4 regions of the Pantoea sp. X-Soil-OKNW-556 genome follow, and region 1 is predicted to be linked to each of the others. Evidence: predicted binding sites of a transcription regulator. Region 1 holds the regulator's gene; each other region holds the start of a gene.
What was found. Region 1 encodes PurR, which represses purine synthesis genes. Its sites were predicted from a motif close to CANGCAAACGTTTGCNTG; they were not measured.
Positions count from the first base shown of each region.

Region 1 (3,102 bases):
CGGCATAATGGTTGCAAAAACTTTGTTGGCCTGGTTTTGCGGATAACGATCCACCACCAGCGCCTGCCAGCTAACAGCGGCAGCGCAAACACCCAGCGCCTGCACAAAGCGCAGCGCCAGCATCAAACGGACGTCGCTCACCCACAGCATGCCCAGACAACCCAGGGCAAAAATCGCTAATCCCGCCAGCAGAACCGGTTTACGTCCGAAGCGATCTGACAGCGGTCCCCAGAAGACCTGCGCACAGGCAAAACCACCAAGGAACAGACTCAGACTGGCGCTGATGGTACCGGGGGCGGTAGCAAAATCCTGCTGCATGGCACCGAATGCCGGCAGGTACATATCCGTAGCAAGAAAGCCCAGCATGCTGAGTAAAGCAAGATAAGGCAGAAATCCTTTTGATGACAACATGGTAATTCTCTTTAGACAGGAAAACGCGGAGGAGTGTAAAAGCGTGCGCCAGGTTTTGTGAAACGCTAATATTTGCGCGGTGCTATCAAAAAATTTGCAGGCAAAAATATGTGGTCTGAATATGCGCTTGAAGTGGTAGATGCGGTGGCCCGCAGCGGTAGTTTTAGTGCGGCAGCACAAGAGTTACATCGGGTGCCTTCTGCCATCAGCTACACGGTACGGCAGCTCGAAACCTGGCTGGCGGTGCCGTTGTTCGAACGTCAGCATCGGGAAGTGGTGCTGACGGCAGCCGGGGAGCATTTTGTCCGGGAAGGGCGTAGTGTTATCAAAAAAATGCTGGCGACGCGGCGGCAGTGCCAGCAGTTGGCAAATGGCTGGCGTGGTCAGCTGAGTATCGCGGTGGATTGCATCGTTAAACCTCATCGCACCCGACAACTGGTGAAGGATTTCTACCGCCACTTTCCCGACATGGAGCTGATTATCAGTTATGAAGTGTTTAATGGTGTCTGGGATGCACTGGCCGATGGGCGGGTCGATGTAGCGATTGGGGCCACTCAGGCGATCCCGGTCGGTGGGCGTTTTGCCTTTCAGGATATGGGCGCGTTGAACTGGCGCTGCGTGGTCAGCCCCGATCATCCGTTGGCAAAAAGTACCTTGTTGGATGACGAGACGTTGCGGGCCTGGCCTTCTCTGGTGCTGGAAGACACTTCGCGGGCGTTGCCGCGGCGCATGACCTGGACGTTGGATAATCAACGCCGGCTGGTGGTGCCGGAATGGGAAACCGGCGTCGACTGCCTGCTGGCGGGACTTTGCGTGGGGATGGTGCCGGGCCATTTAGCCCGGCCATTACTGGATAGCGGAGCATTAACCGAGTTACCGTTACCCACGCCGTTCCCGGATAGCCCATGCTGCGTCAGTTGGTCGGAACAACGGAACTCGCCAGCTCTGGGTTGGTTGCTGAGTTATCTCGGCGATGCCGAAACGCTCAACTATGAATGGTTGAGCGAAACGGAAACCTAGCGGCGGTAGTCGCGGAACGGGCCGTCAGCGACTGAACGGCGTTCAATTAGCGTTGGCTGAACTTCAATGGTTTGCGGTTCTTCACGTTTGCTGGTGATACGATCCAGCAGCATTTCCAACGCTTTTTCACCTAACTGAGCTTTGGGTTGATGAACGGTGGTCAGCGCCGGCGTGAAATAACGTGCGTTGCGCACGTTGTCATAGCCGATCACTGAGATATCCTGCGGGACCCGCAGACCCATTTCATCCGCAGCACAGATCGCGCCCATCGCCATGATATCGCCACCGCAGAACACAGCAGTCGGGCGTTGCTTCTGATTGAGGATCTGCTGCATCGCCTGATAACCGGATTCCGGTTCAAAATCGCCCTGCACAATCCACTCGGGCCGCACGGTGATGCCTGCCTCATTTAGCGCCTGCATGAAACCGGCATGGCGGCCACCGCCGGTGTTGCGCTCCATTTGTCCGGGGATGGCACCAATGTCACGATGACCGCGTTCAATCAGGTAACGCCCGGCGAGATAGCCGCCCTGAAACGCATTGTCCTGCACCGTATCGGTAAAATCGCCACGCGATGCGCCCCAGTCCATCACCACCATCGGGATATTACGGTTCTCTTCCAGCATGGTCAGCAGGTCGTCAGGGTATTCTGAACACATCACCAACAGGCCATCGACACGCTTCTGCGCCATCATCGACAGATATGCGCGCTGTTTTTGCAGGTCGTTATGCGCATTGCCCAGGATCAGCGTGTAGCCGCGATCGAAACAGTGATTTTCCACCGCCTCGATAATCTCGGCAAAATAGGGGGCTTCACTGGAGGTGGCCAGCAGCCCCAGCGTTTTGGTGTGGTTGACTTTCAGGCTGCGCGCCACGGCGCTGGGCGAGTAATGCAGCTCTTTGATCGCTTCCCATACGGCGTTACGCGTCTCTTCCGCGACAAAACGCGTTTTGTTGATGACATGCGAAACCGTGGTGGTGGAGACACCGGCGCGTTTCGCCACATCTTTAATTGTTGCCATGAAAATGGTACTCCCGGGCTTATCGCAACTAACTGATAAGTATATTGTTAAACGTTTGCGTCTGCTAATGGTTTTGCGCCCCGATTTTCGGGGCGAATGGCGAAGAAAAAGACATTAACACCTGGTCAATAACGCTTTAACTTGCCGCAAACACAGCGTGCGCAAAATCTGTTGCGCAACGAAAGGCGGCGATTCTAGCAAGCTGGCGCGGATAAGACGAGATTTTTGCCGGAGGCTGTGAGAAAATTACGATAACCCTTCATTTATTGTGACTAAGGAGTTGTGATGAGTACAGACCTGAAACTGGCGCTGTTTACCACTGTGGGCGCGCTACTAATGATTATCGTGTTCAGCTTCACCGCGATCCTTCATTAATAAAAAAGCCGGACCTGAAAATCAGGGTCCGGCTTGTTGTTTTATCGGGTATCGGGCGTTTTTTAGCGGATAGTTTTGGGGGTCATCATACGGCGTGCCCCGACGTAGTGTTTCAGCCAGTAATCCTCACCCAATGCACTGATTTGAATATCTTTACCGGTACGAGGCGACTGGATAAATTTGCCATTACCAAGATAAACACCGACATGATCGGCAGTGCCGCGATTATTGATGCGGAAGAACACCAAATCCCCTTTCTCCAGCATATCGCGCT
Region 1 is NZ_AP035990.1:1,919,132-1,922,233, forward strand. It holds gene punC (purine nucleoside transporter PunC) at 1-411, opposite strand, end outside; gene punR (DNA-binding transcriptional activator PunR) at 520-1,431, shown strand; gene purR (HTH-type transcriptional repressor PurR) at 1,428-2,453, opposite strand; gene cydH (cytochrome bd-I oxidase subunit CydH) at 2,739-2,828, shown strand; gene AC6I8T_RS08915 (C40 family peptidase) at 2,891-3,102, opposite strand, start outside.

Region 2 (3,102 bases), 1.4 Mb from region 1:
TTTTTGCCGGGGTCCACAGCGCTTCACAGCCGCAGATATCGCGCACAAAGCGCTCCAGCATACGCAGCCCCTGACGGGTGTGAGTCACTTCCGGGTGGAACTGCACGCCGTAAAAACGCTTCTCTTCGTTGGCCATGATGGCAAACGGACAGGTTTCGGTGCTGGCGACGGTAACGAAGTCAGCCGGGATGGCAGTCACTTTGTCACCGTGGCTCATCCATACGTCCAGCAGCGGTTTGCCTGCGTCGCTGATGGCATCTTCGATGTCACGAATCAGCGCGCTCGGGGTTGTCACTTCAACCTGCGCATAACCAAACTCACGTTCGGTGGAGCCTTCAACTTTACCACCCAGCTGCATCGCCATGGTCTGCATGCCATAGCACACGCCCAGCACCGGCACGCCAGCGTTGAAAACGTATTCCGGTGCACGCGGGCTGTTCAGTTCGGTGGTACTTTCCGGGCCGCCAGAAAGAATGATGCCGTTCGGGTTGAACTGACGAATTTGCTCTTCGGTGACATCCCACGCCCAGAGTTCGCAGTAGACGCCCAGCTCACGCACGCGGCGCGCGACCAGTTGCGTATACTGAGAACCAAAATCGAGGATCAAAATGCGATGTTTATGAATATTTTCAGTCGTCATTGCGGCGTTTCCATTGGGATGGACTTAATAATAAAAGCGCCCGGCTAAAGCCGGGCGGTAAATCTTACGGGATTATGAACCCAAGCGGTAGTTCGGCGACTCTTTGGTGATGGTCACGTCATGGACGTGGCTCTCCTGAATGCCTGCGCCGCTGATACGCACAAATTCAGCTTTGGTGCGCAGGTCATCGATAGTCGGACAACCGGTCAGACCCATACAGGAGCGCAAACCGCCCATCTGCTGGTGCACGATCTCTTTCAGACGGCCTTTATAGGCTACACGACCTTCGATACCTTCCGGCACCAGTTTGTCGGCGGCGTTATCGGTCTGGAAGTAACGGTCTGAAGAACCTTTAGACATCGCACCCAGCGAACCCATGCCACGGTAGGATTTGAATGAACGGCCCTGATACAGCTCGATTTCACCCGGAGATTCTTCCGTACCCGCCAGCATAGAGCCGACCATGACTGCCGCCGCACCGGCTGCGATTGCTTTTGCGATGTCGCCAGAGAAACGGATACCGCCATCAGCAATTACCGGAATACCGGTACCTTCCAGCGCTTCTACCGCGTCAGAAACGGCGGTGATCTGCGGAACACCTACGCCGGTTACGATACGGGTAGTACAGATGGAGCCAGGGCCAATACCCACTTTCACCGCGCTCACACCCGCCTGCGCCAGCGCCAGAGCACCAGCACCGGTGGCAACGTTGCCGCCGATAATCTCGAGGTCCGGGTATTTCGCACGAGTTTCACGGATACGCTGCAACACACCTTCAGAGTGACCGTGTGAGGAGTCGATCAGCAGAACGTCCACGCCTGCCGCAACCAGCGCATCAACACGCTCTTCGTTGCCCGCACCGGCACCTACCGCCGCACCCACACGCAGACGGCCCTGCGCATCTTTACAGGCGTTAGGTTTACGTTCGGCTTTCTGGAAATCTTTAACGGTGATCATGCCCAGCAGGTGGAAGCTGTCATCCACCACCAGCGCTTTCTCAACGCGTTTTTCGTGCATTTTCTGCAACACGATGTCACGGGCTTCGCCCTCTTTCACCGTGACCAGGCGCTCTTTCGGTGTCATCACCGCAGAAACTGGCTGGCTCAGATCGGTCACGAAACGCACGTCACGACCGGTGATGATACCTACCAATTCGTTGTCGGCGTTAACCACCGGGTAACCGGCAAAGCCGTTACGCTCGGTCAGTTCTTTCACTTCCGCCAGGGTGGTGGTCGGCAGCACGGTTTGTGGCTCGGTGACCACGCCGCTTTCGTGTTTCTTCACCTTGCGAACTTCATCCGCCTGGCGCTCAATTGACATGTTTTTGTGGATAAAGCCCAGACCACCTTCCTGTGCCAGCGCGATCGCCAGACCGGCTTCGGTCACGGTGTCCATCGCTGCGGAGAGCATAGGGATGTTCAGACGAATGTTTTTCGTCAGTTGGGTGCTGAGATCGGCCGTGTTAGGCAGAACGGTAGAATGAGCAGGAACGAGCAGAACGTCGTCAAATGTGAGTGCTTCTTTAGCGATTCGTAGCATGGCAATATCTCAACCTGGGGGTGAATGAGAACAGATAAAATATTGCCGCGGCATTATACAGGCCGAAATCGGTTGCCTCCAGTGTTTTTTCAGAAAAACTCTTGATCCCCTGTACCAGCCATGTAGTATCGGTTAATTAACCCTCTGATTTGATATTTGATCTGCATCACATGTCGCTACCGCCAACCGCCAATATTTTTACTGTCAGCCGCCTGAATACCACGGTGCGTCAACTGCTGGAAAATGAAATGGGCCTGGTGTGGCTCAGTGCTGAGATATCCAACTTTACCCAACCGGCATCCGGCCACTGGTACTTCACCCTGAAGGATGATGGTGCCCAGGTACGCTGTGCCATGTTCCGTAACAGCAACCGTCGGGTGGCCTTTCGCCCCCAGCACGGTCAGCAGGTGCTGGTGCGTGCCAGTATCACGCTGTACGAACCGCGTGGCGACTATCAACTGATTATCGAAAGCATGCATCCGGCCGGTGAAGGCTTGTTGCAGCAGCAGTTCGAACAGTTGAAAACCCGGCTGGCGGCAGAGGGTTTATTTGATCAGCAATTTAAACAACCGTTGCCGGATCCGGCACGCCAGGTTGGGGTGATCACATCGGCAACCGGCGCGGCGCTGCACGATGTGCTGCGCGTGCTGCACCGTCGTGACCCTTCCCTGCCGGTGGTGATTTATCCCACCGCGGTGCAAGGAGTGGATGCCCCCGCTGCGATTGTGCGTGCCATTGAACTGGCAAACCTGCGCGATGAATGTGATGTGCTGATTGTCGGACGTGGTGGCGGTTCGCTGGAAGATTTGTGGAGCTTCAACGACGAACGCGTGGCGCGCGCCATTTTTGCCAGCCGCTTGCCGATTGTCAGCGCAGTCGGCCACGAAACTGATGTCACCATCGCCGATTTTGTTGCCGACCTG
Region 2 is NZ_AP035990.1:3,310,254-3,313,355, forward strand. It holds gene guaA (glutamine-hydrolyzing GMP synthase) at 1-640, opposite strand, end outside; gene guaB (IMP dehydrogenase) at 713-2,179, opposite strand; gene xseA (exodeoxyribonuclease VII large subunit) at 2,350-3,102, shown strand, end outside.
Region 2: the regulator PurR is predicted to act here: its motif matches at 2,241-2,258, upstream of guaB (IMP dehydrogenase).

Region 3 (3,102 bases), 2.5 Mb from region 1:
CGCCTGAAACCAGCCAGTCCACGCTGAAACCGAGTTTGGTCAGGCCGACTTTGAGGCCGTCGCCAATCAAGGTGTCGTCTTCAATCAATAAAATCCGCATGTATGCGCCTCCCTTTAGCCTGGAGTTATACGAAGCAGAAGCGTTCATGTACAGGAGAAATCACGACATTTGACCTGATTTTCACGAATTTTAATAAATTGATCGGCCTTAAGATCCTGTTAAGAACCTTATGTTGAAATAGCCCCCGTATTCCGCACATTCATGGAGAAGAGGTGAAAATATGAAAAAGCATGCAGCACTTTTCGCAATCGTTGCACTGGCTTCCATGCCGGTTCTGGCGGCACAGCAGGGTGGATTTGTTGACCCGAATGCGCCGGCGGTACAAAGTCACTCCGGTGGCTTTCAGGCTGGTAACACCAGTGTCGTGACGGTTAAGCAGGCTGAGGAGATGAAGGACGATAGCTGGATCACCGTGCGTGGTTATCTGGATAAGCAAATCGGCAAAGAGGATTATCTGTTCCGCGATGATACCGGCACCATGAAGGTCGAAATCGATCACAAACGCTGGGACGGGCAAACCATTTCGCCAAAAGATCGCGTTGAGTTAACCGGTGAGTTGGATAAGGATTTCAACGCCATTGAACTGGACGTGAAACAGGTCAGAAAACTCCCCTGATAATCTGGCGGGGCTGCTCCGGCAGCCCGCTTATAATTCCAGCCAGACGGAATGTTCTCCTGGCGTATTCCCCTGCGTCCAGTACGCCGCTTTCCAGGCTTTTCCCTGCCAGCTGACTTTATCTTTGCGGGAATAAGACATTGATTTGTTCCATTCCCGCAGTTGCTCCGGATCTGCAAACTTCCAGCCTGCGCCATTAGCGGGTGTAGATTGTGTCCATTTTGTCGCGATGTACTTAATCCCGGCGAAGGTGACCTTATCTCCCGCCATATAAGTGTTTTCTTCACCCCAGTCGGGAAATTCAGTGGGTTTAGCCAGATTTTCCTCAACGGATGAATACAACGGGGAAATGGCGGTCATGGTGACTTGCCGGGTATCGGTGTTGCCATTTTTGTCCGTTACGCTGACTTCATAAACTGCAATGCCGGTATGGTTTGCCGGGACCAGCGCTGTTGCTTTCGCCTGATTAACCTCGGTTCTCCATCCTCCCCCCGGTTTTTCCTGCAACCAGAAGACACCCTTTCCTTCTGCTACTCGCCAACGGAAAGAGACAGCATTCTGACTTGCAGAAGCATCCAGTTCATACAGGACGGATTCTTCTGCTGAACTTGTAACACTAAAATCGGCAGAAGCGATGGCGACAGGGCCTGTTGTGGCGTAATTGGGTGTTATGTCCCCCTCATTGGCATAAGCGGCGGCCACCAGTGAAACGGTAATCAGGCTGGTGAGTGCTTTTAATTTAAAATCCATTAGCTTCGATCCTTCGATTCCTGTGTTGTTATCCATGACAAATACACATTTCGTTACCTCTGAAAAAACTTAACATAAGGATGAGAAGGGAATTTCTTCTGACTGCGTGGGGTATTTCTCTTCTTCATTGTGAAAATTCTTATGCTGTTGTCAGCGGAGGTTGATTTATTCCTCGCCTAACTCAAATATTTTCTGGCACAAGCGAAACGTTTCGATGGTGATCACATTTCCGTGATGCCGCCATTGAGTTGCTATGCATTTTTTATACACTCCGGTCAGCGAAACGTTTCGCTGTGGAGTGGAAGAAATGAAAAAAGGTCGCTTGTTAAACGCTGAAATCTCTCATGTGATTGCCCGTCTGGGACACACGGATACGCTGACGATTGCCGATGCGGGTTTACCCATTCCTGTGGGGCCGCAACGTATTGATCTGGCGCTGACGCCGGGTACGCCCGAGTTTTTACAGGTTGTTGAGGTGGTCACTCAGGAGATGCAGGTTGAGAGCGCCCTGATGGCGGAAGAGATCAAGCAGTTCAACCCGCAGCTCCATAGCGCACTGCTCGCCGTGCTCGATGCCTTGCAACGACACCAGGGAAATACCATCGCTATTCGTTACACCAGTCATGAACAGTTCAAACAACAGACTCAGCGTAGTCAGGCGGTCATTCGCAGCGGAGAGTGCTCTCCGTATGCGAATGTCATCCTGAGCGCGGGCGTTACCTTCTGAGGCCGCTATGCAACCGTTATTGCAACTCAAAGGGATTGAAAAGTCATTTCCCGGTGTGAAAGCGCTGAAAGGGGCTTCACTGGCCGTCTGGCCTGGTCGGGTGATGGCGCTGGTGGGAGAAAATGGTGCCGGTAAATCCACCATGATGAAAGTGCTGACCGGTATTTACAGCATGGATGCCGGATCGCTGCATTGGCTGGGTAAAGAAACCACGTTCTCCGGGCCAAAAGCGTCTCAGGAAGCGGGCATTGGCATCATTCATCAGGAACTTAACCTGATCCCGCAATTGACGGTGGCGGAGAACATCTTCCTTGGCCGCGAATTTGTGAACCGTTTTGGCCGCATTGAGTGGAAAAAGATGTATGCCGAGGCGGATGCGCTGTTAGCGCGTCTGAACCTGCGTTTTAACAGCCATAAGCTGGTGGGTGATTTGTCGATTGGCGACCAGCAGATGGTGGAGATCGCTAAGGTTCTCAGCTTTCAGTCGCGCGTCATCATCATGGACGAGCCGACGGATGCGCTGACCGATACCGAAACCCTGTCATTGTTCCGCGTGATCAATGAGTTGAAAGCGCAGGGTTGCGGCATTGTCTACATTTCCCACCGCATGAAAGAGATCTTTGAGATTTGCGATGACGTCACGGTGTTCCGTGACGGTCAGTTTATTGCCGAACGTCCAGTCAGCGAGCTGAGTGAAGAGAGCCTGATTGAGATGATGGTCGGACGCAAGCTGGAAGAACAATACCCGCATCTTGACCAGGCTCCGGGTGCCGTGCGTTTGCAGGTGGAAAACCTGAGCGGACCGGGAGTACATGACGTTAGCTTTAACCTGCGTAAAGGCGAAATTCTGGGCGTTTCCGGCCTGATGGGCGCGGGGCGTACCGAACTGATGAAGCTGTTATATGGCGCACTGCCACGTAGCGGCGGAAAAGTCACGCTGGATGGTCG
Region 3 is NZ_AP035990.1:4,423,445-4,426,546, reverse strand. It holds gene qseB (quorum sensing response regulator transcription factor QseB) at 1-100, opposite strand, end outside; gene AC6I8T_RS20655 (YgiW/YdeI family stress tolerance OB fold protein) at 282-677, shown strand; gene AC6I8T_RS20650 (carbohydrate-binding protein) at 708-1,463, opposite strand; gene rbsD (D-ribose pyranase) at 1,735-2,154, shown strand; gene rbsA (ribose ABC transporter ATP-binding protein RbsA) at 2,162-3,102, shown strand, end outside.
Region 3: the regulator PurR is predicted to act here: its motif matches at 1,704-1,721, upstream of rbsD (D-ribose pyranase).

Region 4 (3,102 bases), 750 kb from region 1:
CGAAGCCAACAACGGCCTGAAAAACACCCGTGGCACCCTGGCGATGGCGCGTACTCAGGCTCCGCACTCGGCGACGGCTCAGTTCTTCATTAACGTGGCAGACAACGACTTCCTGAACTTCCGCGACGAAAGCCTGCAAGGCTGGGGTTACTGCGTGTTCGCAGAAGTGGTTGAAGGCATGGACGTGGTCGACAAAATCAAAGCGGTAGCCACCGGCCGCAGCGGCATGCACCAGGACGTGCCGAAAGATGACGTAGTCATCCAGAAAGTGACCGTTAGCGAGTAATGTCGCGCACGCTGTTTATCGCAGATCTTCATCTGTGTGAAGAAGAACCGGCAATCACTGCCGGTTTTCTGCATTTTTTGCAGCGGGAAGCGCATCAATGCGATGCGCTTTACATCCTTGGCGATCTGTTCGAAGCCTGGATTGGCGATGACGATCCCAACCCTTTGCATCAGCAAATCGCCGATGCGCTCAAGGCCCTGCCGGTGCCGACATTCTTTATCCACGGTAATCGCGATTTTCTGCTCGGTCAGCGTTTTGCGCGTGCCAGCGGCATGACATTGTTGCCAGAGGAACAGGTGTTAACCCTGTACGGTAAACGTCTGCTGATTATGCATGGCGACACCCTGTGCACCGACGATGAAGGCTATCAACGCTTTCGCGCTAAAGTGCACCAGCGCTGGCTGCAAAAGCTGTTTCTGGCCTTACCGCTCAGCTTGCGGATGCGTATCGCTGCCAAAATGCGCGCCAACAGCAAACAAGCCAATCAACACAAATCCCTGAGCATCATGGATGTGAACCAGCAGGCGGTGATGGATGCCATGGCCCGCCAACAGGTGCGGCTACTGATCCACGGCCACACCCATCGCCCGGCGATCCATGATTTTGTTTTACAGGGTGAAAATGCCCAGCGCGTAGTGTTGGGTGCCTGGCATCAACAGGGTTCGATGATTCAGGTCGACGCCGATGGCGTCAGGCTTAGCGAATTTCCGTTCTGATTAACGGGCAATCTTGCCCGTTTTCCGGCCACGCAACCGTTTTCCTTACTGCCATCTCATGCTATTCTCTGTGCCCTTCTTCACCTGCCCGCCCGGCCAGGTTCGTTTGTATATTCACAGGAGTTGACCGCATGTCATCCAACGCCGCCCCGGCTCGTATCGCCATCGTCATGGGTTCCAAAAGTGACTGGGCTACCATGCAGTTCGCCGAGGAAATTCTTAACAGCCTGGATGTCCCCTTCCATGTGGAAGTGGTTTCTGCTCACCGTACGCCGGACAAACTGTTCAGCTTCGCCGAAAACGCCGCGCAAAATGGTTTCCAGGTGATTATCGCCGGTGCTGGCGGTGCAGCCCATCTGCCGGGCATGCTGGCCGCCAAAACCCTGGTGCCGGTGCTGGGTGTCCCGGTACAAAGCGCCGCCTTAAGCGGTGTCGACAGCCTCTACTCGATTGTGCAGATGCCGCGTGGTATTCCGGTAGGTACACTGGCAATCGGTAAAGCCGGTGCCGCCAATGCTGCTCTGCTGGCCGCGCAGATTCTGGCAATTCACGACAGCGCGCTGGCAACTCGCCTCGCCAACTGGCGTCAGACCCAGACTGACGAAGTGCTGAACAACCCGGATCCGCGGGGGGATGCATGAAGCCGGTTTGCGTACTGGGAAATGGTCAGTTAGGCCGTATGCTGCGCCAGGCGGGTGAACCGCTGGGCATTGCCGTTTATCCGGTCGGGCTGGATGCAGAACCTTCTGCGCTGCCGATCGCACAAAGCGTGATCACGGCGGAAATTGAACGCTGGCCTGAAACCGCGCTGACGCGTGAACTGGCAAGCCATCCGGCCTTTGTGAACCGCGATATTTTCCCGCGTCTGGCCGATCGCCTGACGCAAAAACAGTTGCTCGATCAACTGAACCTCGCCACCGCACCGTGGCAACTGCTGGCGGATAAAAGCGAATGGCCGCAGGTGTTCAGCTCGCTTGGCGAACTGGCTATCGTCAAACGCCGCACCGGCGGCTACGACGGACGCGGTCAGTGGCGTCTGCGCGCCAATGAAACCGACACCCTGCCGGATGAATGCTACGGTGAATGCATCGTTGAACAGGGCATCAACTTCAGCGGTGAAGTGTCGCTGGTTGGCGCGCGTGGTCAGGATGGCAGCACCGTTTTCTATCCGCTGACCCATAACCTGCATCAGGAAGGGATCCTGCGCACCAGCGTCGCGTTCCCACAAGCCGATGCGGCGCAGCAGCAACAGGCCGAAGCGATGCTCAGCGCGATCATGCATGAGCTGAATTACGTCGGTGTGATGGCGATGGAGTGCTTCGTTACGCCGCAGGGCTTGCTGATCAACGAACTGGCACCGCGTGTCCACAACAGCGGACACTGGACGCAGAATGGTGCTTCCATCAGCCAGTTCGAGCTGCATCTGCGCGCAGTGCTGGGTTTACCGCTGCCGCAGCCGGTGGTGTATGCACCTTCGGTAATGGTCAACCTGATTGGTACGGATGTGAATCTGGCGTGGCTGCATCAGCCGTTGGTACATCTGCATTGGTACGAGAAAGAAGTGCGTCCGGGACGTAAAGTCGGCCACCTCAATCTGACCGACAGCGACCAGGGTCGTCTGGCCGCGGCATTAAATGCGCTGGTGCCATTGCTGCCGGCGGAGTATGCCAGCGGTATCGCCTGGGCCGTAGAGAAGCTGTAATTAAAAGGTCGCCAGCAATGGCGACCTTACCCTTCCGTGGCGGCGCAATTTATTGCGCGAATTTTGACTGTTGCGTCAAGGTCAAAGGCGCGCGATAAATCGCGCCGCTACACCAGGAGGCATGTCGACCAGGCGATCACGCCGCCTCAAACCGCCTGAACAACGCCTTCCCTTTCAGCAAACGCACCCCCAGCCAGCCGCCGCACAACGACAGCAAAATCGCCCCGGTGATCGGCAGCGCCAGCCACAGGCTCCAGTCCGGTTCCCAGGGAAAATCGAAGATTTTGCGCTGCAACCCCCACAATGCCGCCTCCGCGCCCAGTGCTGCCGCAACCCCGGATACCACGCCGAGCAAGGCAAACTCACACCACAGGGTGCCGCGCAGCAGTCGTTTGCTG
Region 4 is NZ_AP035990.1:1,168,791-1,171,892, reverse strand. It holds gene ppiB (peptidylprolyl isomerase B) at 1-286, shown strand, start outside; gene lpxH (UDP-2,3-diacylglucosamine diphosphatase) at 286-1,002, shown strand; gene purE (5-(carboxyamino)imidazole ribonucleotide mutase) at 1,134-1,643, shown strand; gene purK (5-(carboxyamino)imidazole ribonucleotide synthase) at 1,640-2,704, shown strand; gene ybbP (putative ABC transporter permease subunit YbbP) at 2,841-3,102, opposite strand, start outside.
Region 4: the regulator PurR is predicted to act here: its motif matches at 1,032-1,049, upstream of purE (5-(carboxyamino)imidazole ribonucleotide mutase).